DNA from 4 places in the Leisingera sp. McT4-56 genome. Region 1 is predicted to be linked to each of the others. Evidence: riboswitches for the same ligand, from Rfam matches in the RefSeq annotation. Region 1 holds a riboswitch; each other region holds the start of a gene.

Region 1 (7,354 bases):
GCTTGCGTCCAGCGGCGCGGCTTTGGACTGAGCGTCTCACAGGCGACCGGGCGCACGCCCTCCAAGTTGTCGATGCGCACGCCGCCGCGGGGAGTTACCTGCATAAGCCCGGCATGCTCCTGCGGGGCCGGGTCGCCATAGACATGGTGGAACTCGGCAATGGCGCCAAAAGACCCCATGTTCCAGCCGCAATCTTCTTGCATCAGCGCGTCTTTCAGCACCTGTTGAAGCTCAGGCATGTGCTGCCCTCCTGTTGGTTGTTTTCCATTCCAAGGCGCCGGTGTGGACGGCCTGGTAAACGGCTTTGCCGATGGCTTCGCCGGTGGCAGTGTGCAGCCCGGCATAGGGGTTTGCGCCAGCGGGAGCAGCTAGTGCGACGCAGTCGGTTCCGGTGCCGGTCGCCGTTCCGCTTGGCAAAATGATGTCAGCGTCCATCACTGCTGCGGTGCGGGCCTGGACCGCGATGCTCATCGCTTCGATCAGCCCGGCGTGGGTCAGCCCTTCGGAGAGGCGCAGTGCGACATTGATGGTCCCCCAGTTGCGGCCGGCATAATCCATCCGGCTGCCGGCCCGTTCGGCATTGGACAGGCCGACAGTGGCCACTGCATGAGCGCTGATGCCTTCTACAGTGGCTGAGGCCTCGCAATAGCGGCGTACATCCCGCGAGGTCAGGAAAGCCACCGCATCCTCGCAGCCCCTCTGCGACAGTTCACCTGCGAACCACTCGGTGACATCCAGATCACGCGGCAGGTCGCTGTTGCGGACTTCGCGCCACAGGATGCGGCGGGCGGTAACAAGGCCGGGGCGGTTCACAGCCCAGCTCAGCACTTGCATCTCTGCGCCGAGGTCAAACTCGATCCAAGGGCGTTCCAGGGTGACCGTGCCCATTACAGAACCTCCAGCGGCTGGAACACCGGCCCTTGCGCCGTTGTCTCATGCCAGACCGAGATGCCAAAGGCGCGCGCCATCAAGTCCGGTGTCAGCACTTCGGTGGGCGGCCCGTCGGCGAGGATGCTGCCTTCGGCCAGCAGGATCAGCCTTGTGCAATGGCGCGCCGCCAGCCCCAAGTCATGCAGCGAGACCAGCGCGGCGCGGCCTTCGGCAGCGAGGCTGGCAAAGACCTCCATGGTGGAGATCTGATGCGCCGGGTCCAGCCCGGCGGCGGGTTCATCGGCCATCAGCAGCGGCGTGTCCTGCGCCAGCGCGCGGGCAATCAGCGCCCGGGCCTGCTCGCCGCCCGAGAGGCGCGACGCAGCGCGCTGGCGGAACGGGCCGAGCCCCATGCGCTCAATCGACTGGTCGACCAGCGCCTGATCGCCAGGCGGCAGCCGCAGCCCCTGCAGCAGATGCGGCAGGCGGCCAAGCGCCACCAGCCGCTCCACCGGGATCGGCCAGGCGATTTCGCGCGATTGCGGCATCCAGGCCGCCGCGCGGGCGCGCTCTGCCGCGCTCATCTCCGCCAGCGAGCTGTGCCCCTGCGCCGGGATCAGCCCCAGGGCGGCGCGCATCAGGCTGCTTTTGCCAGCGCCGTTCGGCCCCAGCAGGCCGACGAACTCACCTGCTTGGATTTCAATCGACACATCGCGGAGCACCGGGCGGTTCCGCAAGGTGACGGAGAGGTTCCGGACCGAAAGCACGCTCATGCCAGCCCCTTCCGCGTCCTATAGATCAGGTGCAGGAACAGCGGCGCGCCGACCAGGGCGGTGACCACTCCCAGCTTGAGGTCCCGCGACGGCAGGATGATCCGCACCGCAATGTCAGCCAGTTGCAGCATGATGGCGCCGCCAAGTGCCGAGGCCCACAGCAGCCGCGACGGCTGGCCGCCAACCAGCGGGCGCAGGATATGCGGCACCACCAAGCCGATGAAGCCGATAGCACCCGCCACAGCAGTGGCGCCGCCGACAATGGCGGCAGTCCCGACAACCAACAGCAGCCGCAGCCGGTTCAAGTTCATCCCCATGGTCTGCGCCGCATCCTCGCCAAGGGTCAGCGCATCCAGACCCCGCGCCAGTGTCAGCAGGATCGCGCCCCCCGATAGCGCAAAGGGCAGCACCAGCCAGACATGCAGCATCGAGCGGTCCGCCAGCGAGCCCATCATCCAGAACACGATCTCATTGGCGGCAAAGGGGTTGGGCGACAAGTTCAGCACCAGCGACGTGAGCGCCGCCGCCATTGCCGAAATCGCAATGCCCGCCAGGATCAGCGTCAGCGAGCCGCCCTGCGGCCCGGCCAGCGCCATCACCAGAAACACACCTGCCAGAGCACCGGCCAGCGCCGCCAGCGGCAGGCCCAAGGTGAGGCTGGCCGCCAGCCCGGTGTTGATCGCCAGCACCGCCCCCAGCGCCGCCGAGGAGGACACACCGATCAGCCCTGGCTCAGCCAGCGGGTTGCGCAGGTAGCCCTGCATCGCGGCACCCGCCAGCCCCAGCCCACCGCCGATGATCACCGCCAGCAGCGCCCGCGGCAGCCGGATTTCCCGCATCACCAGGGTGAGCGGCCCGTAACCCTCGCCAAACAGAGCGGCCAGGCTTTCGCCGGCGCCCACATCAGCCGGCCCCACCGTGAGCGACAGCAGGAACAGCGCCAGCACCGCTGCGGCCAGAACCAGCATCAGACGGGTCATTCCCGGCTCTCCTTCTCCATGAACAGACGGCGCTCTGCGGCCAGGGTTTCCACCGCGCGCAGCACATGCGGGGTGCCGCAGACCCAATCCGCATCGCGCATCTGCCCGGCGCCGCTGCGGGCGGCCAGCTGCCGCACCACCGGATGCGCCAGATTGTCCTCGCTGCGCGAGGCGCGCGGATAGGGCGACGTGCCGATCAGCAGATCCGGCGCGGCCAACGCCAGCAGTTCCAGCGGCATATGACCGGAGTGCGCATAGCCCAGTTCATCCGCGATATTGCGCAGCCCCGCCGCGCGCAGGATCCGGCCCGCGAGGGTCATACTGCCGGAAGTGAACCCGTTGGCGGCATAAAGCGCGGCGCGTGGCGCCTCCGGCCCTGCTTGCTCCAGCTTTGCCAGCCGCTTGTTGAAGTCTGCCAGCAGTGCGCGGGCCGCTTCTTCGCGGCCCAGAACCTGACCCATCTGCAAGATACGTGCGCGCACATCCTGCAGCGAGCTGGCGGGCTCGAACACCACCACCGGCACGCCAAGACGGCGCAGCATATCCGTGGTGGCAGGTGTCGAATAGGCGCCGGCAATCACTAGGTCGGGCTGCAGCAGATAGATATCTTCGGCCAGCCCGTGGTTGGCGGGATAGGCCATGGCCGCGTCCGCCATGGCCGAGGCGCGTGTGTCCCGCGCGATGTAGGAGACCGAGGCAAGCTGGCCGGGCGCCGCAAGCAGCATCGCCAGCTGGTCAGTGCAGAGGTTCATCGACACCGCGCGCGATGGCCCGGCAAAAGTACCGGTGGCGGCCCATAGAAGAGCAAGGACTATGCCGGGCAGCTTGCGCATGGATCAGAACGAGGCCCGTACGCCGATATAGGCGGCGCGGCCGCGTTTGGCGTAGCCCCAGACGTCCGCGTAGTCCTCGTCGAACAGGTTGGTGACACGCCCGGTCAGCACCACGTTATCCGTCAGCTCATACTGAGCAGCCACATCAACGGTTGTGTAATCCGGCAGCTCAGCGGTGGCAAACGAGCCAAAGAACTGGCTGTCCCAATTGCCTGCCACATGCCGGATGTCCGCGATGACAGAGCCGCGGCCATTGAAAGTATCCAGTGTGGCACTCAGCAGAAGCTCGTGCTCCGGGCGGCGGATCTCGACCGAGCCATCGGGGTTGGTGGCGTCCAGATAGGTGTAGGACAGACGCAGATCGAGGTATTCGCTGGCTTCCAGGCTTGCTGCCAGCTCAACACCCTTGCGATCACTGTCACCGGCTTGGTTGCGGTAGGAGAACGTGGTTGCGTTCACCATGTAGCTCTCGATCTCGCCTGTCAGCGTCTCGTCGAAATAGGTCACATCAACCAGGCCGCGACCTTGAAGGAACGGCACCTCAATCCCGAAATCGAAGCTGCGGTTTTCCTCCGGCTGCAAGTTCGGATTGCCGAGGTAGGTGGTGGAGCCGAATGTGCTGTTGGCAAACAGCTCAAAGTAAGAGGGGTTCACAACACCGGTTCCAGCCGAGCTGTGCAGGCGCACACCGCTGCCTGCAAAAGTGTAAGAAGCACTGGCGGTCCAGCTGGTGGCGTCTTCGAATACGCTGTTGTTGTCGTGGCGCACCCCGAGCTGCAGGTCCAGGCCGTTGGCAAAGCTGCCGCGGTATTCCAGGGCAATCGAATTGGTTTCGCGCGCAAAAGCCGGGTTGGAGCTGCTGGAGTCCTCTTCCCATTCCAGCATTGCGTTCAGAAGTTGGTCTGCTTGATCAGCCTGCTGCCCGTCCAGGCCGAAGCTCAGCAGGTACTTTGCTGCTTCAGTCTTGGTCTCGGTCGGGGTACCGCCATTGAGGGACCGGTCAAAGTCAGTACGTTCGATTGACAGGCGGTGTTTCAGGCGGCCGCCCAATATGTCCAGTTCAGCATAGACCTGAGCCAGTTGCTCATCCCGGTCACTGAATTGCGTCGGATCATCCACGACATAGCTGGCCGCATCCGTTGCGGTGAAGGAGGTGCGGTCGCTGTCATAGCGTTCATCCGACGTGCGGAAGTTGAAGCCAAGTTTCAGCCGGTCGGTGACCAGGTAGTCGCCTTTCAATTGCAGTGTATTGCGGCGGATGCCGTCTTCTTCACCGCCATCGCCCGAGGTGTCATAGCCGTCGTCATTGTCATGGGCGAAGCTGAAGGCGATACCGCCGCGCTCGGTCCGCGACGAAACCCGGGCCGAGGCCCGGTAGCCGTCGGACCCCGCTTCCGCGCTGCCGCCGTATTCCGTGCCGATGCCGCCGGACTTGGTGATGATGTTGATCACACCGGCCGAGGCGTTGGAGCCGTAGAACACCGATTGCGGGCCGCGCAGGACTTCGATCCGCTCGATATTGGCAGTGTCCAGGCCGGACAGAATGTACTCGCTGTCACCGCCCGAGGCTTCGACGCCGTCGATCAGGATCAGCGTGTGATTGGCTTCTGCGCCGCGGATGCGGACCTGAGTAAAGCTGTCGCCGGAGCCGCTCACCATCAGGCCGGGTACCGAACGCAGCGCGTCCTGGACGGTGGTGATGCCGCGATCATCGATCTCCTCGCTGGTCAGGACCGAGACGGAGCGGCCGTACTTCTGGGCCTCGACCGGCGTGAAGCCGCCGGAGACGATGATCTCCCCCAGATCGGTGACTTCTTCATCCTGAGCGGTTGCGTTTACAGGGGCGGCGGCCAGGGCGGCGGCCAGGGACAAGCTTGCCTTGCGCATATTCCATTCCTCCCGGCCCGCGCAGCAAGCACAGGCCAAGCGGCTGCCCATGCCGGGCAGCATGTTCAAATTTTGGTCTTTGGAAGGCTTTGCCCCCGCAGACGGTGAAAACTGCCACCACTACGGAAGTCCGTTGTCCTTGGCGCGCCCCGCACCCGGACAGGGTGATCATCCTGGCAGGTCTCCTGACTTGCGGGTCGAGGCTTTGCCGCGCCTTCCCGCCCCTTGGGGCAGTGGCATATCGCAGCATTGCTCTCCGCTCACAGTTGCGGGGGCAGTCACGGATTCGGCGCCTGTTGGCTACACCTCACCGTGTTCCCTTTTAACCGGGTGGTCTCCCAGCCGGACCAGAATGGCCGGGACTTAGGCAAACTGAACTTATTCTGTCAAGCGCCAAAGTCTAGTGAGGCGGCTTAGAGAGGGCGCCAAAAGGCGTCATCGCAAGAAACTGATTTCGTTAAACTGTTAAAACTGAATACTACTTCGGGAAATGGAGGACTGACGCGGTTAGGCTCAAAGTCCTTACTCGGAAGCAAAGGTGCATACGTATCTCGCAGTATTTGATTAAAGTAGATGAACGCATGCCAGCCTCACTGCCGGCGGTGAACCTAAATCAGTACATCTACCGCAGAACGGCTGCTTTGGTCCTGCCGCGTTGTGGCTTCTTCGATGCTGAGGAACGTCTGAAATGGCTCGGTCAGGCTGATCCCCAGCGTCGGCTGGTCCCGACGCTGGAAACGTAGCTTTCTTCGCGTTGCTGCCGCTGAGATCAGGCGCAGCATTCGGTAGAATTGGGCTCAATTGACCTGCGGCGATGCAGAACAGAATCCTATTGCGGCGTTGCCTGGAGGTCGGCTCCCAACGTTTCACCATGTTCGGCTCGCGCCTGCGGCGAACATCCGGAATCCGCCCGACCTGCATATGCTGGCCCGCCAGACTGGTCACCAGGCATGTGGCCGCTTTGGGCTAGCTGGCGTCATCTGTCCGCTTGGATCTGGTGCAAAACCGCTGCAACCCTGCCGCCGCGATGCCGCATGTCGGCAGCGAGCCCAATTTACTGTATTGCTGCACAGTAGCGATTGTCTGTTCTTTGCTCAACCCTTCGCAGGGTTCAACCAAAGTCATACGAGCAAGCCTGTTTGAGAACTCATTTAAGCAGCGGAACTGTCATTCGTGGCCTCTGCGCGCGCTCGCAGCACCGCACGCCACTCGTCATCCAGTGCTGTTTCAGTCCGCGACTGAAGTTCATGCAGCCAGACGGGCACGACTGGGCGGGCGGCATTCTGACAGGCACTATTGACCGCCGAGACGGCCTGTTGCGAGGCCACAATGCTTTTCAGCATGCTGACCCCTATCCTCCAGTCGTCTTGGCCATCGAACTTGCGCACCCGGTCCTTGGTAAACAGCTTGCGGATCAAGCGCCGCCGTAGCTGTGCTGCGCCCTCCGCCTCCGCAATGCGGTCCGGGTTCCTTTCTTTCCAAGGCTCTGCCAGTTCCTCCGCCGCGGGTAAGGCAAAGGACAGCCCGGCGCGAAGGCTGCCATCTTCTCCCTTGAAGACACGGCGAAGTTGTGCCGGCACTACGCCGACCTGTGCGACATCCACACCGATCCAGCCGCCAGCCTCAGGCAGACAAGAGCGGCCCGCATGCACCTCTACCTGTATACCGTTCAGCGACATGTCATGGCATTTGCCCGCAGCCTGCCCGCCGCCTTCCGTACGCAAGACCACAGGCTCATTCAGTTCGAACCGAACTTCGCTGCGCAGGAGCTGCGGCGTGATGGCGATTTTTGCCACCAGCAGCAGTACGACCATGTTAACCACCGACCAGAAGGCAACGACTGGCATCAGGTGGCTGGAAGCGATGATCTGAAGGTTGTAGCTGGAGTTTATGGCCAGCCCGGAAGTCATCAGGCCGCAAAGCAGAAGGCAGATGGCAACTGTTGCTGTGTCTTGTATTTCCGTCCCTTCGCCGCCTTTGGGGGTGACCTTGAACGCATGGCCGTGCGGTT
Region 2 (7,354 bases), on a different contig from region 1:
GGAGGTTTGATCTGCAAGATGAAAGAAGAGTCTAAGTCGCCGATCGGCAAGGTAGTTCAATTTATACTGCATCCAGTCTTCTTGGCATTTTCAGTGACCATTGGCCTTTGTGTTGCATATTGGCAGGTCGCTTCGATGCAGGAATGCAGGATTCTAGGGCGTTTTGTCTGTTCCCAGAAGTTCGATTTGTTCTGGGCGGCTAGCCCAAATGAAATGGGAGACACTCTAGCAGGCTTGGCAGGGGTTTTAGTTCTGGTCTGGGTAGTCGCCTCTACTTTCATGCAAAGCCGCGAGTTGAAGCAGGCACGTACTGAATACTCGAAAATGGCCACGGCTCTTGATGCACAGGCGGGAATTTTCGCGGATGAGATGCGCCAAAGGCAAGAAAATGAAGCAGGCCTATATTTGCAGCGACTGCTTGAAGGATTGAGTGAAGCTATCGATCGCGAAAGCAGGGAGGCCAATGTTTGGGGGCGGGAAAACTATGATCAAAAGAGAAAGAGCTTCTTCGCTTCCAGAAAAGAGGAAACCATAGATGAGTACCTGTTAAGAAATTCAGGAAAAGTATCAATGTTTTGGAATGAACGTGATGGAGAATTTGCTTCTGGAGGTATGCAGTTAAGAGCTTGGTATGGTTACTATGAAGAAATCTCTAAGATCTTGCAAAAAATTGGAGAATTGGCTCCAAAACTTGGAAATGACCAGCAGCAAAGGTTAGAGAATTTGCGTATCCAGAAGCTCCAGCTGGACATAGATGACCTCGTGCACAATGGGCCTTGGAGCGAACAATCTCATTTTGCGCCTATGGAGGTCGAATGAAACGCCTCATCCAGCATGGCCTGATGTTCGGCAATCTCTTCCATGTGGCTTCGCCCGCGCTGGTGGAGCGCTATAGGCGCGCGCTGAAGCATCTGACCGGCAAGACCACGCAACTCACGGATTTCCACGTCGATATCTCGGGGTTTTCGCCCGAAATCGGGGATGAACTGGGGGATGATCACTATCTGAACCATGCGGGCGTGAACCGGCAGTTCATTCTGCTCAGCACCGAGCAGAAGCGCTGCCCGCTGCTTCACGTGAAATTCTCCACCAGCCGGGACATCCTGCGCCGTTTCATCGAGGTCAATGAACGCCAGCTGTTTGCGCTGACCGCGACCGATGCGGTGGCGGGGGAACTGGTGAATTCGGTGTTCGAGGTGTCCTCGCCCGCGCGCCTGTTCGACATCCGGCAGGTGCGGATCGAGGCGGACACCACCCGCGGCACGCTGCGCCATGCGGACCAGTTGGCAGCGCTGGTGGAGCGGTTCAAGACCGGGGAGGATGCCTGGTTTGACGATGAACTGATCGAACAGATGATTGCGACAGCGGAACAGACCGGCGATGTGACCCGCAATCCGGTGCACCTAGAGCATGAGGTCTTTGAGCAGGGCAACTTCTGGACCGCGCATTTCGGCGGGCTGTACCTGTTTCAGGACGTGGAACACCCGGCGGTGATTGCCAGCGGGGCAAAGCCCGAAGGCGTGCCGTTGCGCCATGTGTTCGACCTGACCCAGCGCAATGCGATTGCTAAGTTCCTGGAGCTGAACGGGCTGGCGGAGCCGGTGATCCGCGCGCGCGGTGTCGATGGCGCGGCGATCCTGCGGCAGAAGATGGGGTTCCTGGCGGTGTCGGTCCTGACGGAGAAGGGCCGGGACCTGACCGGCCTGTCGCGGTCGGACCTGCGGCGGATGGCGGCGCGGCATGCGGATGAGCTGCCGGAGGAGTTCGAGGGGCTGGCAGCACTGGTGCGCTGGGCCGAGGGCGGCGGCAAGTGGCCGCGGATCACCTCGGACCATCCGGCCTATTTCTATAGCCTCAGGGCGTCGGACACGCCTTGCCGCGATCTGGTCAACATGCTGCTGGCAGAGTTGAGCCCGCATGACTTCCGCCAGATGTTCATCTGCCACAAGGAGGAATTCTACCGCCAGTACCGCGGCTGGCCGGAGACCAAGAAGGCCTATGCGGCGGAGTTCCTGGCGCGGGAGTATGCGGTGGACAAGGCCGGCGCGCGCGAGGCGCTGTTCGGGCATGAGCCGGATATGGAGGGGCGGATGCCCAAGCTGCCGCGGAACCGGCGCAAGGGGATGGTTGACCGGGTTGGCCCCTGGGGTGCTGTGAACCGGGTGAGGGGGCGTTGAGATGACACTGTGTAAGAAGCATCTTTCTTCCCGGGCTGCTTGCAGCCCGGTTCGCGCCCGTCCCCGCCCCCGTCATGCCGGAGGCGTGCTTTCAGCACGACGGCGGGCGCGAATTGCCCCCCCCCTCGGAGACGGGCGCGAACCTCCTTTATGGGATGCTTGGCCTGCACCGCGGGAGGCTTGCTGAATGTTCGGCTTTATCCGCCTTGCCTTGATCCTTCTGGTGGTGCTGACCGTGGTCTACGCCGTGGTGTCGCTGTACTCGCGCGAGATGCGGCGGCTGAAGCTGAAGCGGCGCTGGAAAGAGAAAGGGTTGACCGGCGACCGTGCGGCCTTCATCCAGCGGGGGCTGAAGCAATACGACAATTCGTTCCGGCGCAAGCTGATCCTCTTGGTCTACATCATCCCGCTGGGGGCGCTGGCGCTCCTGATCTACGTCATTAACTTCATGTGAGGTCCACCCCAATGCGTTTCATCAAATGGGCTTTCCTGATTACCTTCTGGGTGCTGTTCGGCGCCTTCCTGCATTACACGCTGCCGCAGTACGACGTGGTGCGGATCGTCAACACCTATGAGGAGCGGCAGGAGCTGAACGACTGGACCCGGATCTTCTGGTCCAAGCCGGACGACCAGTCGGCAGAGCTGATCAACCGCGATGTGCAGTTCATCCAGGCGGTGCGCGGCAACGGCCGCAACATGGTCTACCGCAACGAGGATACCGGCTGGAACTGGCCGCCATATTTCAAGTTCGACACCGCGAATCTGTATACGGACGCCAATGACAGCATCTCGACCAAGGCAAACCCGGAGTGGGTGGCGGTGCTGCATTACGGCTGGCGCAACGAGTTCCTGTCGATCTTCCCCAATGCGGTGACGATCAAGCCGGTGGCGGGGCCGGAGGACAAGCCAACGAACTGGTTCTCGATCATCTTCCTGGTGCTGCTGGCGGCGCTTCTGTGGGCGATTTATGTGCGCTGGCGCCGGTTCCGGCAGGCGCGGATCGATCCGATGATCGAAAGTGCCGAGGACAGCCTCTATGCGGCGGGCGATGCGATTGCCGAGCGCAAAGGCCGGTTCCGCCGCTGGCTGGATACCTGGAAATCGAAGTGACGAGAGGGGCCGCCGGATCGGCGGCTCTGAAAGACACAAGCGGATGCGCGGGCCTGAACGGGTCCGCTTTTTTTTATTCGATACGGTGGAGAACCCAGTCCAGTGCCGGTGTGAAGTCGTCATCCGAAAGCGCCCCGCGTGGTGCCGCAGCGGCGGCAAAGGCAAAGCCGTGTGTGTAATCCACCAGCAGGCAGAGTAGGGTGCGGGCCTCTGCGCCGGTCACGCCTGCGGCTGCAATTTCCGCCTCGATGAGCTGCGTCAGCCTTGTCAGGGAGGGGCCAATCAAGGACGGGTTTTCCAGGATGCATTTCGCCAGCTCCGGGTGCCGGGTCACCTGGGCGCAGTAGCGGGTCATCAGGCCGCGCAGCCGCAGTTTGGGTGTTGCTGCCTCTGACTGGGTGTCGGATCCTTTGAACGCAATGGCCACGAGGCTTGCGATCATCTCATCCCTGGTGCCGGCGTGATGGGCAACGGCCATCGGGGTGACGCCGAGCGCTGCTGCCAGTGCTTTGAAGGTGAGGGCCTTGCTGCCGCCCTCGTCGAGCAGCTGCAGGGCTTTTTCCAGCACATCATTCTTGCTGAGGGTGCGGCTGCCCTTGGGAGGGCGCCCCATGCGCGGGGGCATTGGTCAGGCCACCCGGAATGTGGTTTGGACCATGCCGGTGGGCAGAATACGGGAGCTTGCCACCTGGAGGTCGATGTCCTGGTCCAGACTGCCGAACAGGGGGATGCCGCTGCCGATCAGGATCGGAACCGTTGTGATGGTCAGATCGGCGATCAGCCCCTGGCGCAGGAAGGACTGCACCATCCGCCCGCCATCGATATAGGCGCGGGTCCAGCCCTCCTGTTGCAGTTTCTGCATAAGGTCTGCGGGTGCGGCGGTGCTGAGGCGTACCTTGTCCTTCAGTTCCTCGGGAATGTCCTGTTCGGTCAGGCTGCTGCTGAGGACCACAACCGGCTTGGTGTAGGGCCAATGGCCGAACCCCAGCAGAGTGCGGAATGATCCTGTTCCCATGACCAGCCCGTCGACGCTGTCCATGAAGGCCGCAAAGCCGCCATCGTCATCTTCGGCAACGGGCTGTTTGTGCAGCCAATCCAGTGAATGGTCCTGGCGGGCCACGAAGCCGTCGAGGCTGGTGGCGATGAAGACGTGGCCTGTGGTCATCGGATTCTCCTGGGGACCATTAAACTATATGCCATATAAATTAATGCAATTCGCGTTCCAAGAGGCCGGCGCAAGACTCGCTGCGTGCGAATCGATTCGGTGTGCCTAGCAGCTGGTAACCGCATGAAAGATAAGCGCTTGCCGCAAACGGACCGGCGGATGCCGGTTTGAGATTCTGGACATCCCTGTCCCGCCGCGGGCGGCAAACATGCATGTCTTTTTCCGGTTTTTGCGGGTCGGATTTGTCTCCGCTTGGGGGCCGGGATTAGGGCAGTTTGCGCCTCAGCAAGGTGCCGCCCCTTGGGGCGGAGAATTGGGAAGCTGGTGAAATTCCGGCACTGCCCCCGCAACGGTGACCCCGGGCAAGGCATGGCAAAAACCACTGAGGCCAATGGTTTCGGGAAGGTGCCAGGCCCCGCCGCCGAATGGCCCCGGGACAGTCCGGAAACCAGCCTTGCCCCGAAAACGTCAACCGCGGGCGGCGGCGGGGCGGTTGCAGGCGCGTGGCCTGCGATCTCTCCATCCATGCCCGCAGCCAAGCCAACCTGCCGCGGGGATGCGGCAAAGGAGAGAAGCAGATGCTTCACGACAGCGAAATTCTGGCCAAACTGGTGGCCCGTCAGAAAAACTATTCCCTGGAGCAGGCGTTTTATACTGATCCGGGCGTGCTGGATCTGGACATGCGCCAGATTTTCTACCGCGAGTGGCTGTTTGCCATTCCCGCCTGCGAGATCCCGAAGGCGGGCAATTTCGTGACCCATCAGGTCGGCGCCTACAACGTCATCATCGTGCGCGGCACCGATGGCGAGGTGCGTGCGTTCCACAATGCCTGCCGCCACCGCGGTTCTGTTGTTTGCAAGGCCAAGAAGGGCAATTCGCCCAAGCTGGTCTGCCCCTACCACCAGTGGACCTATGAGCTGGACGGCTCGCTGTTGTGGGCGCGCGACATGGGGCCGGATTTCGATGCCTCCAAGCACGGGCTGAAGCCGGTGCATTGCCGCGACCTGGCCGGGCTGATCTACATCTGCCTGGCGGATGAGGCGCCGGACTTCGACGCTTTTGCCGCAGTGGCGCGCCCCTATCTGGAGCCGCACGACCTGGGCAACGCCAAGGTCGCCTATGAAAGCTCGATCATCGAGAACGGCAACTGGAAGCTGGTCTGGGAGAACAACCGCGAGTGCTATCACTGCGGCGGCAACCACCCGTCGCTGTGCCGGACCTTCCCGGAAGATCCGTCCGTCACCGGCGTCGAGGGCGGCGAGACCCCGCCGCACCTGCAGAAGCACTTCGACCGGATCGAGGCGGCAGGTGTGCCGTCGCAGTTCCAGATCGATGCGCGCGGCCAGTACCGGGTGGCGCGGATGCCGCTGAATGAGGGCGCCGAGAGCTATACCATGGACGGCAAGGCGGCTGTCGCCAAGAAGCTGGGCCGGGTGCCGTTTGCCGATGCGGGCACGCTGCTGAAGTTCCACTATCCGACCACCTGGAACCACTTCCTGCCGGATCATTCCATCGTGTTCCGGGTGACCCCGATCAGCCCGACCGAGACCGAAGTCACCACCAAATGGCTGGTGCACAAGGATGCGGTTGAAGGCCAGGACTACGACCTGAAGCGGCTGACCGAGGTCTGGGTTGCCACCAACGACGAGGACCGCATCGTGGTTGAGGACAACCAGCGCGGCATCAACTCGCCCGCATATGAGCCCGGCCCCTATTCGGAAGTACAGGAAAGCGGTGTGATCCAGTTCTCCAACTGGTACGCCGAGCATCTGACCCGCGCGCTGACCGGCCGCCACCTGATCGCGGCGGAGTAAGCGCATGGGACTGCAGGCCAATTTCGAGACGCTGGACGAGACCCTGGCGTGGAAGGACGACGAGATGCTGGAATGCGTCTCGGTCGTGCCGGAAGCGCCGAACACCGCCACCTTCAGTTTCCGCGCGCCTTCGGGCGCGTGGTTCAAGTACCAGCCGGGCCAGTTCCTGACGCTGGAGCTGCCGGTGCCGGGCGGCACCGTCTGGCGGACCTACACCATCAGCTCCTCGCCGTCGCGGCCCTTGTCGATCTCGGTGACGGTCAAGGCGCAGGCCGACAGCATCGGCACCCGCTGGATGCTGGACAACCTGCGCCCGGGAATGTTCCTCAAGGCCTCCGGCCCCGCGGGCGTGTTCACCCTGCCGAAACGCCCGAACGGCAAGTTTCTGTTCATCTCCGCTGGCTCCGGCATCACGCCCAGCCTGTCGATGACCCAGTACCTGTTCGACCGCGGCCAGTCGCCCGATGTCTGCTTCATCAACTGCGCCAAGCGGCCCAGCGAGATCATCGCGCGGCGCCAGCTGGAGGGCATGGCGGCGCGGGTGCCGGGGATCAAGCTGCATTTCGTGGTGGAAGAGGATGATCCCTATCAGGTCTGGACCGGCTACCGCGGACAGCTGAACCAGATCATGCTGGGGATCATCGCGGGCGACTACCTGGAGCGCGAGGTCTACTGCTGCGGGCCGGAGCCGTTCATGCAGGCGGTGCGCGACATGCTGAACGGCCTGGGCTTCGACATGGAGAACTACAACCAGGAAAGCTTTGGCGCGCCGGTGGAGACCGAGGCCGATGCGCCGGAGCTGGACGATGTGGTGCCGGAAGAGACCGCTGCCGCCGAGATCGCCTTTGCTGCGTCGGGCGTCACCGCAACCTGCACCGAGACCGACACGGTGCTGGCGGTGGCCAAGGCCTCGGGCCTCAACATCCCGTCGGGCTGCACCTTCGGCATCTGCGGCACCTGCAAGGTCAAGAAGACCGCAGGCGATGTGCATATGGTCCACAACGGCGGCATCTCGGAGGAGGACATCGAGGCGGGGTACATCCTGGCCTGCTGCTCCAACCCGATTGGCCGCGTCGAGGTCGCGATCT
Region 3 (7,354 bases), 120 kb from region 1:
TGACCGCCACCGCCCCGGTCGAGGCGCCGGCCGAAATACCAAGGATATAGGGGTCTGCCAGCGCATTGCGCAGCAAGGCCTGCAACACCACGCCGGCCACCGCCAGCGCCGCCCCGCAGGCCGCAGCCACCAGCGCCCGCGGCAGCCGGTAGCTCCAGATGATGCCCTGGTCTACCGGGTCCACCGGCAGGCCCGCCCCGGCCAGCTTGTTGGCCAGAACGGACAGGACAAGGTCAGGCGCAAGCGAGGTTTCCCCGATCATTGCGCCTGCCAGAACCGCCGCAGCCAGCACCGGCAGGGCCAGGCATGCGCCCCGGAGGCCCTGCCAGGCCAGTGCGGCGGCTGCGCTCATTCGCCGTTGCCGATCGCGCTGAGCTCAGCGGCAATATCCTCCAGCGCCGGGATGGCGCGTATGGTTGCATCCATGGCCTGGGCGTCCATCACCACGATGCGATCATTCTTGACCGCCTCCATCTGGCTGGCGACCGGATCATTGCGCAGGAACTCCAGCTTCTTCTCGTAGTCATCCGCGGCAAAGCGGCGGCGGTCCATGCGGGCAATCACGATCACCGTCGGGTTGGCCTTGGCGATGGTTTCCCAGCCGACAGTCGGCCATTCTTCGTCGGTTTCGATGACATTGCGCAGGCCCAGCTGCTGCATCATGTAGCCCGGTGCGCCCTTCTGGCCGGCCACGAACGGGTCGCTCTCCATCTCCGGCGAAGAGAACCAGAACACGGCGGAGGCGTCGTCCAGCGCAACCTCCTGCGCCTTGGCAACAGCCGCGGCCTCGCGCGCCTTGTAGTCTGCGACCAGCTCTGCGCCTTTTTCGGACTCGCCGAAGATCGCTGCCAGTTCCTCGATGCCCTGATAGAGGCTTTCGGTGGTGAACATCTGGGTGCGGGTGCCGTCGCCGCCGGTGGTGTTGTCCTTGCCGACGCAATCCGCGGGCATCACATAGGTCGGGATGCCGAGGTCATGGAACTGCTCGCGCTTGGCGACTACGCCTTCGGGGCCGACATGCCACTCATACTGGGCAGCCACCAGGCCCGGGCGCTTGGCCACGACGCTTTCAAAGCTCGGGTCGTTATCGGCCAGCCGCTCGACCTTGCCGTTCAGCTCGGCATATTCGGGCAGCACGTCGTTGAACCAGACCGAGGTGCCCAGCACCTTGTCGCCCAGCCCCAGCGCATAGAGCACCTCTGTCGCGGCCTGGCCGACGGTCACGGAGGACGCAACCGGCGCCTCGAAGGTGACGGCCTCGCCGCAGTTTTGAATGGTCAGCGGAAAGGTCTCGCTGGCTGCTGCGGCCTGAGCTGCCGCAACAAAGGAAAGGCCCATCAGGCCGGAACGCAGAAACATGATCTTCGATCTCCATGTGTCAATGACCGGAGAACGGGTGAAAGGGCATTGACCGCTAAGGCGGGAGCCTGGCCCCCTGCATGCGGCGCCAGACAGCGGCGGCGCATCTTATCGGCAACCTCCCCGGACAACCCCGTCCGGTGTGTTTCGGTTTCGCACCGGCAGGTCTCCTGACTGGCGGGTCACTGTCTGTCCCGTCTTCCCGGGCCGGTCAGGCCCAGTGACACGATGGGACAGCACTCGCCGCCTACAGTTGCGGGGGCAGTTCCGTTTGGCACCGTACGGCGCCGCGGATTCCCTCTTAGCCCTCACGGGACCGGTGAAGCGCGGGTAGCGCATCACTTACCGTGCGGCAAGAAAAAGTTCGTCCGGATTGCTGAATTCTTGCCAGCCAGCCGCGGGAGGGCGGGTTGCGACGGCTCGGGCCGGCGTTGATTTTTCACCCAAGAGCGGCGGCAGAAACAGGCGGCCGTTTGCACACCCGCCCCGCCCCCTTGCGCAGGTGGCCGCGGGCAATCACACCGGCTCATAGTGGTCTTGAGCCCGCCCGGCCGCGCCTGCCCGGCGCTTTCCCGTCCGGGAGTGCTGCCCTGCCAGCGCCTGTTACGCAGCCTTGAAGCAGCGTTCCACGAGAGCGCTGGTATCCAGGATCAATATCGACTCGTACTTGCCGTCCGGCGAGGTGTGCTGCAGGCAGCCGGCCACATCCTCAGCAATGCTTTTGGAGGTGTTTTGCTGATCCAGCGGCTTGAGTTCGGCCACGCGGCTTTCGGTCGTAATGATGATTTCGTCGACGGAATCCACAAGAATTCCAAACTTCTGCGCGCCGTGCCTGAATATCAGAACCTTCTGATCCTGGCAGGGCTTCACCGGCAAGCCGTAAAGCACGCGGGGATTGAACACGGTAATCAGGTCGCCTCTCAGATTGAGGATTCCTTCGACAAAATTCAGCGAGAATGGCGGCTCCAGCAGATCCGTGGGGCGATTGATCACTTCGCTGACATGCGACGTATCCAAGGCAAATCTTCTCTCGAAGGTGAACTTGATGAAGGTGCGCCGCGCCGCTCGCGCTTCCAGTTCCGCCGCCTCGCCGTCAGGCGCTTCGGGCGGGAATATCTCCTGGCAGGACTTTGCAGCCGCCAGAAAGCTCGGCTCCTGCATGAGCTTCTCTGGATCCAGCATCATGACAATCTGGTTGTTCTTACCGATCAGGCATCCGTTGACGAGATCACCGCGCGGCAGCGCCAGTTTGGCAAACGGCCGCACTTCATCCCCGTAATAGGACAGGATGCTGTCGATGGAGAAAACCATAAGGCCGACCGGACCTTCCGCGGTATCGATCACCAGCATTCTGCGTTCCTTGGGGAGGGTTTCCCCAAGCACGAACTTGGCGTCGTCCCCCATGAAGCCGCGGAAATCTATCACAGGCAAAATGATCCCCCGCAGGTTTGCGGTGCCGATCACATTGCCTCCTGCCAGCAAGGATTGCTCCAGCTTGGGAACGGTTTTGACCTCTTTCACGTAGCGCAGATCGATTGCGCATACCGTATGGCCGGTTTGAAACGACACGCAGGCGAGTTTCTTGCCTCTGCTGAATTTGACGGTTTCCTGCCCGGAGTCATTGTCAGCTCTCGGCACCTTTTCCAGATTCAGCAATTCATGCGGATCGAGTATCTGAACCAGCCTTTCCCCGCTATCGAACTTCAGCACGCCGCTGATAACAACATCCCTGACGCCTTTGCCATTGGGACGGAAATCCACCCGCGCCACGCCCTTTGCGTTCAAAACTTCGCCGGTCCGGTCAAACAGCAGGCCAATACAGTGTTCGCCGTGTTCAATGATGGCCACTTTGCGGGATTGCCCGCTTTCGGCAGCCGGAAAATCCAGCAGCTTGCGCAGGTCGACAACCGGGACAATCATGCCCCGCAAGTTGAACAGACCGAGCATGTAAGGCGGCGCAAGCGGTACCGGTGAAATGTCCCCCGGTTCATTCACGACCTCCTGAAGCACGGAAACAGAGATGGCGAATTCGCTGTCGCCGATCAGAAACGAGCCGTATTTCTCGGCCAAGCCTTGCCCCGTCCGGCCACCGGGCCGCATTCCGGATCTCTGCCGTACAGCATCACCCTCCTGGCCGCTGGAACCGGCGCGATCCCCGCCGTCAACGGTCAGAGCGTGCGACCCCGGGATCAGCGGGTCTGAAATGTCCGGTTTCATGTGCGTGCCCCCAAGCGCGGGATGGATTTCACTGTGAACTCGCCGCTGGTGCAGTCGATGGCCACCTGCCTGCCCTGCACGCCCCCGACGTCCTCGTGAATGTTGCGAACGCCGGCATCCCGCAAGGCGCGGTAGGCGGAGCGCGCATTGATGCTTCCGACGAGCCGTCCCGGATCCGTGTCCGCAGGCATTGTCATGTTGGCACCGCCAACAACGATCGCCTGAATTTTGCGCAAGTCCTTGCCGGAAACCTCCATCAGGGACTGCAGCGATCTGAGAGCCTGATCCACGTGCCTGCCGCTGATCGCGTCACTTGTTTCCGGCGACTTGGACAGCAGGCAATGGGCCAGCCCGCAAATGCCCCTGGCGGGATACAGCAGGCCCAGGCCGATGCAGGAGCCGAGGATTGCATTCAGTGATTGCCCTGCCCGGCCGGTTTTCACCTGGCCGATCTGAACATGGATTTTCTGCACTTCATTCACGCACATGGACTGCCCGCCCTGGCCGCCGGCCGGTAAATGATCGGGGCCACCTGTTCGAACCCGGTGCGCAGGTTGTTCAAAGTCTCGCTTTCACCGATGAACAGAACACCGTCAGGCTTGATCAGATCCCGGACATGGCGGAGAATCTTTTCCTGATCTTCATCGGTGAAATAAATCAGCACGTTACGCAGGAAAACCGCATCAAACGGACTGGTTCCGCCAAGCCGTTCCAACAGGTTGTGCAGCTTGAACTTGAGGCGCGCCCGGATCTGCGGCACCGCCTTGTACCCCGCCGCATCACTGCCGGCCATCTGGCCTGCGAACAGCGCGGGCTGCTCCTTGCGGAACCGGGCAATCGAGCGGCCGTTGTAAACCCCCTTTTGCGCCACTTGCAGCACCCGGGAGGAGACATCTGTGCCCAGCACCGAATAGTCGAAACCCGGGTTGGCAAGGCGCCGTTGTTCCAGCATCGCACCGATGGTATGCGCCTCTTCCCCGGTCGAAGCCGCCGCCGACCAGACCCGCATCCGCCGGTCCGGCCCGTTCGCCAGATACTCTGGCAGGTACACTTCCTGGAAGTAATTCCAGACCCGCGGGGTGCGGTAGAAATAGGTCTCGTTCGTGGTCACCCGGTTGGTCAGTTCCTGCATCTCCTCAGGATCTGAAGACAGCCGCGAAATGTAGGCGGCAAAGCTTGGCTCACCAACCTCGCGCAGGCGCCGACGCAGGCGGCTGACCAGCATCGTTTTCCGGGTTTCCCCGATGGTGATCCCGGTATTCTGGTGAACGATGGCACGGAGCTTGGAAAAATCCCCATCGCTCATGGTGACATCGGTGTCAGGCTTACTCATGCCCCCTCCTTGTGCCCGTGCAAGGGTTCAGCACCCCAGCTTGCCGACTTCCGTCTTCAGTTCCTGCGCCCCGGTGTTCAGCTCCTCTGTTGCCGCCGCGATGGTATCGGAGGCGATGACGGCCTCCTCGGAGGCGTCAACGATGCTTTGGATCGCCTCCGCGACATCCCGCGCTGCGGTCTGCTGCTCGTTCGCGGCCACGGAAATCTGGGCGATGGAATCCGTGGTGTCGGAGATGCCTGCCAGGATCTTGGTGAAGGCCGCGCCAGCCTCTCTTGAGACCTCGCTGCCCAGGCTCACCCGTTTCACCGTTTCACTGATCAGCTTGCTGATTTCCTTGGCCGATTGCGACGAGCGCTCAGCCAGCTTGCGCACCTCGTCTGCAACCACGGAAAAGCCCAAACCGTGCTCGCCGGCCCGCGCCGCCTCAATCGCGGCATTGAAGGCCAGCAGGTTTGTCTGGCTGGCAATCTCGCTGATGGTCTTGACGATCTCGCTGATCTCCTCGGAGGAGGCATTGATGAGATCCATCGCTTCGATCGAGCGTTCGATCGCCTTGGCGCCCAAGTCGGCTTCTTCCTTGGTCTTTTGAGCAATCTCGTCGGAGTGATTGCTGTTTTGGGCAATCGAGTCGATGGAGGCGCTCAGCTCTTCGACGGAGGCGCTGATTTCCTCTGTCGTGCACCCCAGCGTCTGGGCGCCGCTGGCGACCGTCTGTGCCTGCGCGGAGATCTCCTGTGACTGCTCGGCAAACCGGGTTGCGATCCGCGTCACTTCCTGCTCGACCATTTTTTCGGCCGTAATGTCAGTGGCGAACTTGACCACCTTGAACGGTTTGCCATCGGCATTGAAAACCGGATTGTAAGAGGCGTTGATCCAGACCTCTGCCCCGCCCTTTCCAAAGCGCTTATATTGCCCGGCTGAAAACTCGCCCGCGGCCAGGTCCGCCCAGAATTTCCGGTACTCTGGAGAGCTGGTGTATTCCGGGTTGCAGAACATCCGGTGATGCTGGCCGCGGATTTCCTCCAGGGAATAGCCGACGGTGGCCAGAAAGTTCTCATTTGCCGTTATAATCGTGCCGTCCAGCTCGAATTCGATCAGGGCCTGGGCCCGGCTGATAGCGGCCATCTTGCCGTCCTGCTCTGCCGTGCGCAGCTTTTCCCCGGTGATGTTGGTGGCGAATTTGACAACTTTGAACGGCTTGCCGTCCGCATCGAAAATCGGGTTGTAGGACGCGTTGATCCAAACCTCTTCTCCGCCCTTGCCGACGCGTTTGTATTCACCGGTCGAAAACTCGCCAGCGGCCAGATCGGCCCAGAATTTGCGGTATTCCGCAGAGCTGGCGTATGCCGGGTCGCAGAACATCCGGTGATGCTGGCCGCGGATTTCCTCCAAGGAGTAGCCGACAGTGGCCAGAAAATTCTCATTGGCGGTCAGAATGGTGCCGTCCAGTTCGAACTCGATTACCGCCTGAGCCCGGCTGATTGCGGCCATCTTGCCGTCCTGCTCTGCCGTGCGCCGTTTTTCCCCGGTGATGTTGGTGGCGAATTTGACAACTTTGAACGGTTTGCCGTCCGCATCGAAAATCGGGTTGTAAGAGGCGTTGATCCACACTTCCGCGCCGCCTTTGCCGAAGCGCTTGTATTCCCCGGCAGAGAATTCGCCCATCGCCAGTTGCAGCCAAAAGTCGCGGTACTCATCCGAGGAAGCATATGCCGGGTCGCAGAACATGCGGTGATGCCGTCCCTGTATTTCCTCCAGGGAATAGCCGACCGTCGCCAGAAAATTCTCGTTTGCCGTAATAATCGTGCCGTCCAGCTCAAATTCTATGACGGCCTGAACCCGGTTGATAGCGTCAACAACCCCCGTAAGTTCTGCGCTGCCGTGATCGGAAACAGACACTGCAGCTGGTTCATTCGCACCCATGCTTTCGCCTCACTCATTTAAAAAACGGTTGCCGATCAACCTGAGAGAGAGCTGTTAACAACATCATACCAATGCTCCGAATGCATGTTTCGGCCGCGGTAATTATTCGTAAAAAACAACCGAAGGACGGAATCACTGGTCAGGCAAAAACTCAACAGGCGGCCCAACGGCGGTTTGCAGCCTTGCCAACCTGCCGCCTGTTACCGCAGCCCCCGGCGGTCAAAGCGGCCGCGTACCCGAATGCTGTGCCGGGCTTGGCAAGGCCGCTGGGAAAAGATCGCCCGGGCAATGAACAGTGCCCGGGCCGGTATTTGGTCAGACTGCGTGCCAGAGCTGGAAAAGCAGGCCAACCGCAAAGGCGCCGGAGAGCGACAGCCCGAGGTATAGAGCGAAAACCTGCAGGCGGGCCAGCGCCCAGACCGCCATCGCCGCTGGGATTGAGGTGACGCCGCCGGCCACCAGGAAGGCGAGGCCCGCACCGGGCGCCATACCCTGATCAATCAGCCCGCCAACCAGCGG
Region 4 (7,354 bases), on a different contig from region 1:
GGGGTCCTGTTCCGCCACCCCCTGCCCGGCCGCGGCCACGCTGCCGCGGCTCATCCCGTGCGGCCAGAGGCCGTCGCCTTTGCCCGCCGCCCGGGCCGCTTTGCCGATGTGATCGACTGCCGGACCGGTGCCGCCCTCGCCCGGTTGGAGCCGCCCGAAGGCCACCATTTCTACGGCCACGGGGTGTTTTCCCCGGACGGCAGCCGCCTGTTCACCACCGAAAACGACTATGAGAACGCCCGCGGTGTGATCGGTTTCTGGGACGCCGCAGACGGCTACCGCCGCATCAATGCCTTCTCCTCCGGCGGCATCGGTCCGCATGATATGCTCCTGCGCCGCGGCGCGCCGGGGCTGGCAGTGGCCAATGGCGGCATCGAAACCCACCCCGACAGCGGCCGCGCCAAGCTGAACCTGCCTGATATGCGCCCCAACCTCAGCTACCTGAGCTTAGACGGCGAATTGCAGGAGCAGATGGAACTGCCGCCAGAGCTGCATCTGAACTCGATCCGCCACCTCGCCATGCGCGCCGACGGCACCGTTGGTTTCGCCATGCAATGGCAGGGCGATCTGGGCGAACAGGTCCCCACTGCCGGGCTTCACCGTCCCGGCGCCGTGCCGCGTTTGCTGGCAGAGGACGACGCGCGGGTGCTGAACATGCAGGGCTACGGCGGCTCCATCGCCTTTTCCGCCGATGGCAGCCGGATCGGCGTCACCTCGCCGCGCGGCGGGGTTCTGCAGGTGATGGATACGGTCAGCGGCGCGCTGCTGGCAGAGCACATGATGAGTGACGTCTGTGGGCTGGCGCCCTCCGCCGGCGGCTTCACTGCCAGCACCGGCACCGGCCAGTTCATTGCGGTCTCTGACACCGGACAGCAGCCGCTGAACCGCACGGACCTGGCCTGGGACAATCACCTGATCCCGCTCTACTGAAGCAAAACAGCCAGGCATTTCGCAAGGCGCGCCTGCCACGGCGCGCCTTTTTCGTTTTCAAATCAAACGAAACCAATGCGAAAACGAATAGTGACTCTCCATGCGCAATACGCTAAAGAATCGCAGCGAAAGGAAAGCAAATGGATGCCACCGGCCGTCAGAACGAAATCATCTCCCTCTTGAACCGGCAGGACCGGGTCGAGGTCGAGGATCTCTCCCGCCGCTTCGGCGTGTCCCTGCAGACCGTGCGCGCGGACCTGCGCGACCTGTCGGCCCGCGGCGCGCTGTCCCGCGTGCATGGCGGTGCCGTCCGCGTGAGCTCCGCCGCCAGCCAGGGCTACGACGACCGGCGCAAGCTGAACGCCGGCAACAAGCTGGCGATGGCCGCCCTGGCGGCAGAGCTGATCCCCGACAACTGCTCGCTTTCGCTTAACATCGGCACCTCCACCGAACAGGTCGCCAGGGCGCTGTCCGGCCACAGCGGCCTGACGGTGATGTCCAACAACATTAACATTATCAACATGATGATGGGCGGGCAGGCCAAGGAACTGATCCTGGCCGGCGGCACCGTGCGGCAAAGCGACGGCGCCATTGTGGGCGAGGACGCGGTTGACTTCTTCTCCCGCTACAAGGTGGATTTTGCCGTCATTGGCGCCTCCGCGCTGGACACCGACGGCGCGGTGATGGACCACGACGCCCGCGAGGTTTCGGTCGCCCGCGCCATCCTCAAGAACGCCCGGCAGAAAGTTCTGGTCTGCGACGGCAGCAAGTTCGACCGCTCCGCCCCGGTTCGCATTTGCGACGTGGCAGACCTGGACGTGGTGATCACTGACCGCCCGGTCCCCGCAGAATTTGCCGAGGCCGCGCAGGCCGCCGGCACCCGTATCCTGACCGCAGGACAAAACGAAAGCAGCGAAAATGACTGACGCGCCTGTAACAGACCTTTTCATCATCGGCGGCGGCATCAACGGCTGCGGCATCGCCCGCGATGCGGCCGGCCGCGGCTTGTCGGTGACGCTGGCAGAGATGAACGACCTCGCTTCTGCCACCTCCTCGGCCTCGACCAAACTGTTCCACGGCGGCCTGCGGTATCTCGAATATTTCGAGTTCCGCCTGGTGCGCGAAGCGCTGATCGAGCGCGAGGTGCTCTTGAAGGCGATGCCGCATATTTCCTGGCCGATGCGTTTTGTGCTGCCGTTCCACAAGGAAATGCGGTTCGACAGCGAGACGCCGACATCGAAACTGCTCACTGCCTTCATGCCCTGGATGAAGGGCCGCCGCCCGGCCTGGCTGATCCGGCTGGGACTTTTCCTGTACGACTCGCTTGGCAAACGCGGCATCCTGCCCGGCACTGCGAAACTGGACCTGGCCGCCGACCCGGCAGGCCGCCCCCTGAAGGACAAGTTCAAGACCGCGTTCGAGTATTCCGACTGCTGGATCGAGGACGCCCGCCTGGTGGTGCTGAATGCCCGCGACGCCGAGACCCGCGGCGCTGAGATCCTGACCCGGACCAAGGTGCTGTCCGCCGAGCGCGACGCGGACTACTGGGTGATCACCCTGCAGGACCAGGCCACCGGCGACACCCATCAGCGCCGCGCGAAAATGCTGGTCAACGCGGGCGGGCCGTGGGTTGCCGATGTGCTGCACCAGAAGCTGGGCCAGAACAGCCGCGAAAACGTCCGCCTGGTGCGCGGCAGCCATATTGTAGTGCCGAAACTGTTTGATCACGGCCGCTGCTATTTCTTCCAGGGAACGGACGGGCGGATCATCTTTGCCATTCCCTACGAGGAGGATTTCACCCTGATCGGCACCACCGACGCCGACCACCCGGATCCGGAAACCGCGCCCGAATGCACCGCAGCTGAGCAGGACTATCTGATTGATTTCGCGTCCGGCTACTTCAATCAGCCGCTCAAGCGCGAGGATATCGTCTGGACCTACTCCGGGGTGCGCCCGCTGTATGACGACGGCGCCAGTTCTGCCACCGCGGCCACCCGCGAATACGTGCTGACGCTGGATCAGGCGCAGGCGCCGCTCTTGAATGTCTTCGGCGGCAAGATCACCACCTACCGCAAGCTGGCAGAGGCGGCGCTGGCAAAGATCGGCGAGGTCTTCCCGCAGCTGCCCACGGACTGGACCGCAGGTGTTGCCCTGCCCGGCGGCGACTTTGCGGTGGCGGATGTGAAAAAACTGCAAAACAAACTCGCAGCGGACTATCCGTTCCTATCGCCCTACGGGACTCGCCGATTGATCCGCGCCTACGGCACCGAGGCCTGGGAGGTGCTGGGCGAGGCCAAATCCGCAGAAGACCTCGGCCAGGACTTCGGCGCCACCATCACCGCGCAGGAGCTCGATTGGGCCATTGCCCGCGAATGGGCGCGCACCGGTGAGGACTACCTGTGGCGGCGTACCAAGCTGGGCTTGCGTCTGGATGAAGCCCAGCGCGCCGCAGTGGATGACTACATACAGGGAAAAGCGGCTCAGCTCGCGGCTTGACCGCCTTGCCTGGCTGATAGGCCAGGCCGCGCCCACCCCTCCCCGTCAAACCGGAGGATTGATTTCAGCAAAACGGGAGGGCGCTTTGCGCCCACCCAGGCTCGGACGCAGCCCTGAGCGTTAAAACTCGACGCCCTTCTGAGCTTTCACGCCGGCGCGGAACGGGTGTTTGATCTGCCCCATCTCGGTCACCAGATCGGCGATCTCGATCAGCTCTTCCTTGGCGTTCCTGCCCGTCAGCACCACATGGGTCATCGGCGGCTTCTGCTCGACCAGGAACTCCAGCACCTCCTCCAGATCCAGATACTCATAACGCAGCGCGATGTTGATCTCGTCGAGCAGCACCATGGTGTTCTTCTCGTCCAGGATCATCTCCTTGGCCTTCTCCCAGCCCTTCTGCGCGGCAGCGATGTCGCGCGCCTTGTCCTGGGTCTCCCAGGTGAAGCCCTCGCCCATCGCATAGAACTGGCAGAGATCGCTGAAGTTCTCCTCGATCAGGGTGCGCTCGCCGGTCTGCCAGGCGCCCTTGATGAACTGCACCACCGCGCAGGGCATCTTGTGGGCGATGCAGCGCATGATCATGCCGAACCCCGAGGAGGATTTGCCCTTGCCCGGACCGGTGTGGACGATGATCAGGCCCTTCTCGCCTTCCTTGGTCTTCATCATCCGGTCGCGGGCCGCCTTCTTCTTGGCCATCTTGGAGGCGTGGCGGGCGGCTTCTTCTTCTGAAATGCCGGTTTCGGACTTTTCGCTCATGGGGGCTCTCCAGCTGTTTGACCCCATGTCTTGACAAAGAAGCCCGCCATAGCGCAAGGGGGTTCCGCTGGTTCCTGTGAAAACAGGCGAAGAGGGAATGTGAAGGCTTTCAAAAAGCTCAAGCACAGCCGCCCCCGCGACCGTGACCGGATGAGGCCGCCATGCCACTGGGAGAGTACCCGGGAAGGCAGGATGGCCGGCAAGGCCCAGGCCTTGGCATCCGCAAGCCGGGAGACCTGCCAGCGAGAGAGAGATCAACGGGCAGACGGGGTGTTCTGCGACCGGGTAAGGGGCTTGCACGATTGGCCCCTGTCTGGCCATCCCGCAAGCCTGCCGCGACAGGAGACGCGCCGATGGCTGACGATTTGGCAGACAAAGCTGCCAGCCCCCCAGGACCGGTCACGCTGACCGTATGCCTCACCTGCCGCCGCGAGGGCGCTGACCCGGAAGGTGCCCGCCCCGGCACCATCCTGCACGCCGCGCTGGCAGAGGCAGGGATGCCCGAAGGCGTCCGCCTGCGGGGCGTGGAATGCCTGTCCTCCTGCAAACGAGGCTGTGCTGTTGCCTTGGTCGGCGGCGAGGAGCGCTGGACCTATGTCTACGGCGACCTCGACCCGGACCAGCATGTCCCCGAGATCCTGGAAGGCGCTGCCGCCTATGCCGCCACCGCTGACGGCGTCGTGCCCTGGCGCGAGCGCCCGCAGACCTTCCGCAAGCAATCCGTTGCCCGCATCCCGCCGGCCAAGTTCTTTTCCGAGGAGTAAACATGAGCGACCTCAACAAGATCCCCGTCACCGTCATCACCGGCTTCCTCGGTGCGGGCAAAACCACGCTGATCCGCCACCTGATGCAGAACCCGCAGGGCAAACGGCTGGCGGTAGTGGTCAATGAATTCGGCACCGCCGGCGTCGACGGCGACATCCTGAAGTCCTGCGCGGACGAGAATTGCCCGGCGGAGAACATCATGGAGCTGGCCAATGGCTGCATCTGCTGCACCGTTGCCGATGACTTCATCCCCACCATCGAACAGCTGATGGAGCTGCCGGAAAAGCCGGATCACATCGTGATCGAAACCTCCGGCCTGGCGCTGCCCAAGCCGCTCCTGAAGGCCTTCGACTGGCCGGCGATCCGCTCCCGCATCACCGTCGACGGCGTGATTGCGCTGGCCGATGCCGAGGCGGTCGCCAAGGGCCAGTTCGCCCCCGACCTGGACGCCGTGCAGGCCCAGCGCGAGGCCGATGACAGCATCGACCACGAAACCCCGCTCAGCGAAGTGTTCGAGGATCAGATCTCCTGCGCCGACATCGTTCTGCTGTCCAAGGCCGACCTGGCCGGCGATGCAGGTGTCGAGAAAGCCCGCGCGGTGATCGAGGCCGAGGCGCCGCGCAAGCTGCCGATCCTGCCGATGAGCGAAGGCGTCATCGACCCGCGCATCATCCTGGGCCTGAACGCCGCTGCCGAGGATGATCTGGAAGCCCGTCCCAGCCACCATGACGGCCACCACGACCACGAGCATGACGATTTTGAAAGCATCGTTGTCGAAATGGGCGAAGTCTCTGACCCGGAAGCGCTGCAGAATGCCATCGTGAAACTCGCCCGCGAGCGCAACATCCTGCGCGTCAAAGGCTATGTCGCGGTGGAGGGGAAACCGATGCGGATGCTGGTTCAGGCCGTGGGCGAGCGCCTGCGCGCCCAGTATGATCAGCCTTGGGGCGCGCAGCCGCGCAAGACCGCGCTGGTGGTCATCGCGGAGCATGACGACATCGACGAACAGGCCATCCGCGCCGAGCTGGGGGCCTGAAGCCAATGGTAGCGAAGCGTCAATTTTTTGACGGCACCGCCTGGCCGAAGGCCAGGCAGCGCCCGTCCCGCCCCCCACGGGGCGGGCGCTTCGCTTCCTGCCCCGCCGGGCCGGGCGCTGCCCTCCCCGTTTCCATACGCCCCTTCAGGCAAGGAGCCTGACCCATGCACGTCGTCTTCCGCGAAAGCCACGGCCTTGACGAGACCGACACCCCGCAGGACCTCGGGCAGACGCCCGGCGATCTGGTGGTGCTGTCGTTCTCCGACAGCGATCTCGGCGCCTTCGCGGCGGGCTGGCACCGCGCGGACGGCAAACTGCCCTCCCTGCGTCTCGCCAACCTGGTGGCGCTGAGGCACCCGCTGTCGGTCGACGTCTACGCGGAACAAACGCTGGAGGGCGCCAAGGGAGTCCTCGTCCGTCTGATCGGCGGCGAAAGCTACTGGTCCTACGGCCTTGCCACTCTGCAGGACCTTGCCCGCCGCAAGGGCATCGCGCTGGCGATCCTGCCCGCCGACGGGCGCGAGGATGCGCGGCTCGATGAGCTCTCCACCCTGCCCGTCTCCACCCTGCGCCGCCTGCAATCCCTGTGCGACGCCGGCGGCGCTGTCGCGGCCCAGGCTGCGCTTGCGCAGCTGTCGCTGGCAGCAGGCCTCTACGCTGGCCCCGTCCTCGGCCTCAAGACGATGCCCGAGCACGGCTTCTACGACCCGGCCAAGGGCGTGCTCGCGGAGCTGCCGCCGCAGGACAATCCGCTGGTGCTGGTGAGCTTCTACCGCTCCTACCTCACCGCCGCCGACACCGCCCCGGTGGATGCGCTGATCGAAGAGCTGCGCGCCCGCGGCTACGCGGCCTTTGGCGTCTTTGCCGCCAGCCTCAAGGCGCCTGCAGCCGCCGATTGGCTGCGCGAAAAGCTTCCGGAACTGGCCCCGGCCGCCATGATCAATGCCACCGCGTTTTCCGCCCAAGGCACCGACGGCAGCGCCTCACCGCTTAGCTCCACCGGCTGTCCGGTGTTCCAGGTCGCCCTCTCGACAGCCCGCAAGAAAGACTGGCGTGAGGCCGACCGCGGGCTGTCGCCCGCCGACCTCGCCATGCACGTCGTCCTGCCGGAGGTTGACGGCCGCATCTTCGCCGGTGTCGTCAGCTTCAAATCGCCGGGTAAGAAGGACCCGGACCTGCAATATTCCCGCTTCGCCCACCGGGCTGATGCAGACCGCATCAAGGCTGCCGTTGACCGCGTGGAGGGCTGGCTGCGCCTCGCCAAACTGCCGAATGCGGACAAGCGCCTGGCTCTGATCCTCTCCACCTACCCGGGCCGCGACCACAACCTCGCCCATGCCGTCGGCCTCGACGCGCTGGCCTCCTGCGACG

What was found. Region 1 has a riboswitch for cobalamin ahead of LHL23_RS08220 (TonB-dependent receptor plug domain-containing protein). Riboswitches for the same ligand answer to the same signal wherever they lie in the genome.
Positions count from the first base shown of each region.
Region 2: it holds a riboswitch for cobalamin, as region 1 does, so the genes downstream of both, LHL23_RS04745 (aromatic ring-hydroxylating oxygenase subunit alpha) here and LHL23_RS08220 (TonB-dependent receptor plug domain-containing protein) in region 1, are expected to answer to the same signal.
Region 3: it holds a riboswitch for cobalamin, as region 1 does, so the genes downstream of both, LHL23_RS08755 (ABC transporter substrate-binding protein) here and LHL23_RS08220 (TonB-dependent receptor plug domain-containing protein) in region 1, are expected to answer to the same signal.
Region 4: it holds a riboswitch for cobalamin, as region 1 does, so the genes downstream of both, LHL23_RS12345 (DUF1636 family protein) here and LHL23_RS08220 (TonB-dependent receptor plug domain-containing protein) in region 1, are expected to answer to the same signal.

Region 1 covers NZ_JAJALF010000005.1:2,570-9,923, forward strand. The annotation lists gene LHL23_RS08195 (DUF6925 family protein) at 1-239, opposite strand, end outside; gene LHL23_RS08200 (adenosylcobinamide amidohydrolase) at 232-888, opposite strand; gene LHL23_RS08205 (ABC transporter ATP-binding protein) at 888-1,643, opposite strand; gene LHL23_RS08210 (FecCD family ABC transporter permease) at 1,640-2,623, opposite strand; gene LHL23_RS08215 (ABC transporter substrate-binding protein) at 2,620-3,375, opposite strand; gene LHL23_RS08220 (TonB-dependent receptor plug domain-containing protein) at 3,460-5,343, opposite strand; cobalamin riboswitch at 5,502-5,710, opposite strand; gene LHL23_RS08225 (hypothetical protein) at 5,952-6,125, opposite strand; gene LHL23_RS08230 (glycosyltransferase family 2 protein) at 6,495-7,354, opposite strand, start outside.
Region 2 covers NZ_JAJALF010000002.1:262,284-269,637, reverse strand. The annotation lists gene LHL23_RS04775 (hypothetical protein) at 19-819, shown strand; gene LHL23_RS04770 (DUF6638 family protein) at 816-2,177, shown strand; gene LHL23_RS04765 (hypothetical protein) at 2,365-2,631, shown strand; gene LHL23_RS04760 (DUF1523 family protein) at 2,643-3,287, shown strand; gene LHL23_RS04755 (TetR/AcrR family transcriptional regulator) at 3,361-3,900, opposite strand; gene LHL23_RS04750 (dihydrofolate reductase family protein) at 3,916-4,452, opposite strand; cobalamin riboswitch at 4,724-4,923, shown strand; gene LHL23_RS04745 (aromatic ring-hydroxylating oxygenase subunit alpha) at 5,031-6,266, shown strand; gene LHL23_RS04740 (hybrid-cluster NAD(P)-dependent oxidoreductase) at 6,271-7,354, shown strand, end outside.
Region 3 covers NZ_JAJALF010000005.1:127,224-134,577, reverse strand. The annotation lists gene LHL23_RS08760 (FecCD family ABC transporter permease) at 1-352, opposite strand, end outside; gene LHL23_RS08755 (ABC transporter substrate-binding protein) at 349-1,359, opposite strand; cobalamin riboswitch at 1,503-1,695, opposite strand; gene LHL23_RS08750 (chemotaxis protein CheW) at 1,963-3,576, opposite strand; gene LHL23_RS08745 (chemotaxis protein CheD) at 3,573-4,064, opposite strand; gene LHL23_RS08740 (CheR family methyltransferase) at 4,055-4,909, opposite strand; gene LHL23_RS08735 (methyl-accepting chemotaxis protein) at 4,937-6,835, opposite strand; gene LHL23_RS08730 (permease) at 7,151-7,354, opposite strand, start outside.
Region 4 covers NZ_JAJALF010000009.1:118,596-125,949, reverse strand. The annotation lists gene LHL23_RS12365 (DUF1513 domain-containing protein) at 1-930, shown strand, start outside; gene LHL23_RS12360 (DeoR/GlpR family DNA-binding transcription regulator) at 1,071-1,856, shown strand; gene glpD (glycerol-3-phosphate dehydrogenase) at 1,849-3,426, shown strand; gene cobO (cob(I)yrinic acid a,c-diamide adenosyltransferase) at 3,547-4,182, opposite strand; cobalamin riboswitch at 4,234-4,440, shown strand; gene LHL23_RS12345 (DUF1636 family protein) at 4,536-4,946, shown strand; gene cobW (cobalamin biosynthesis protein CobW) at 4,949-5,983, shown strand; gene cobN (cobaltochelatase subunit CobN) at 6,148-7,354, shown strand, end outside.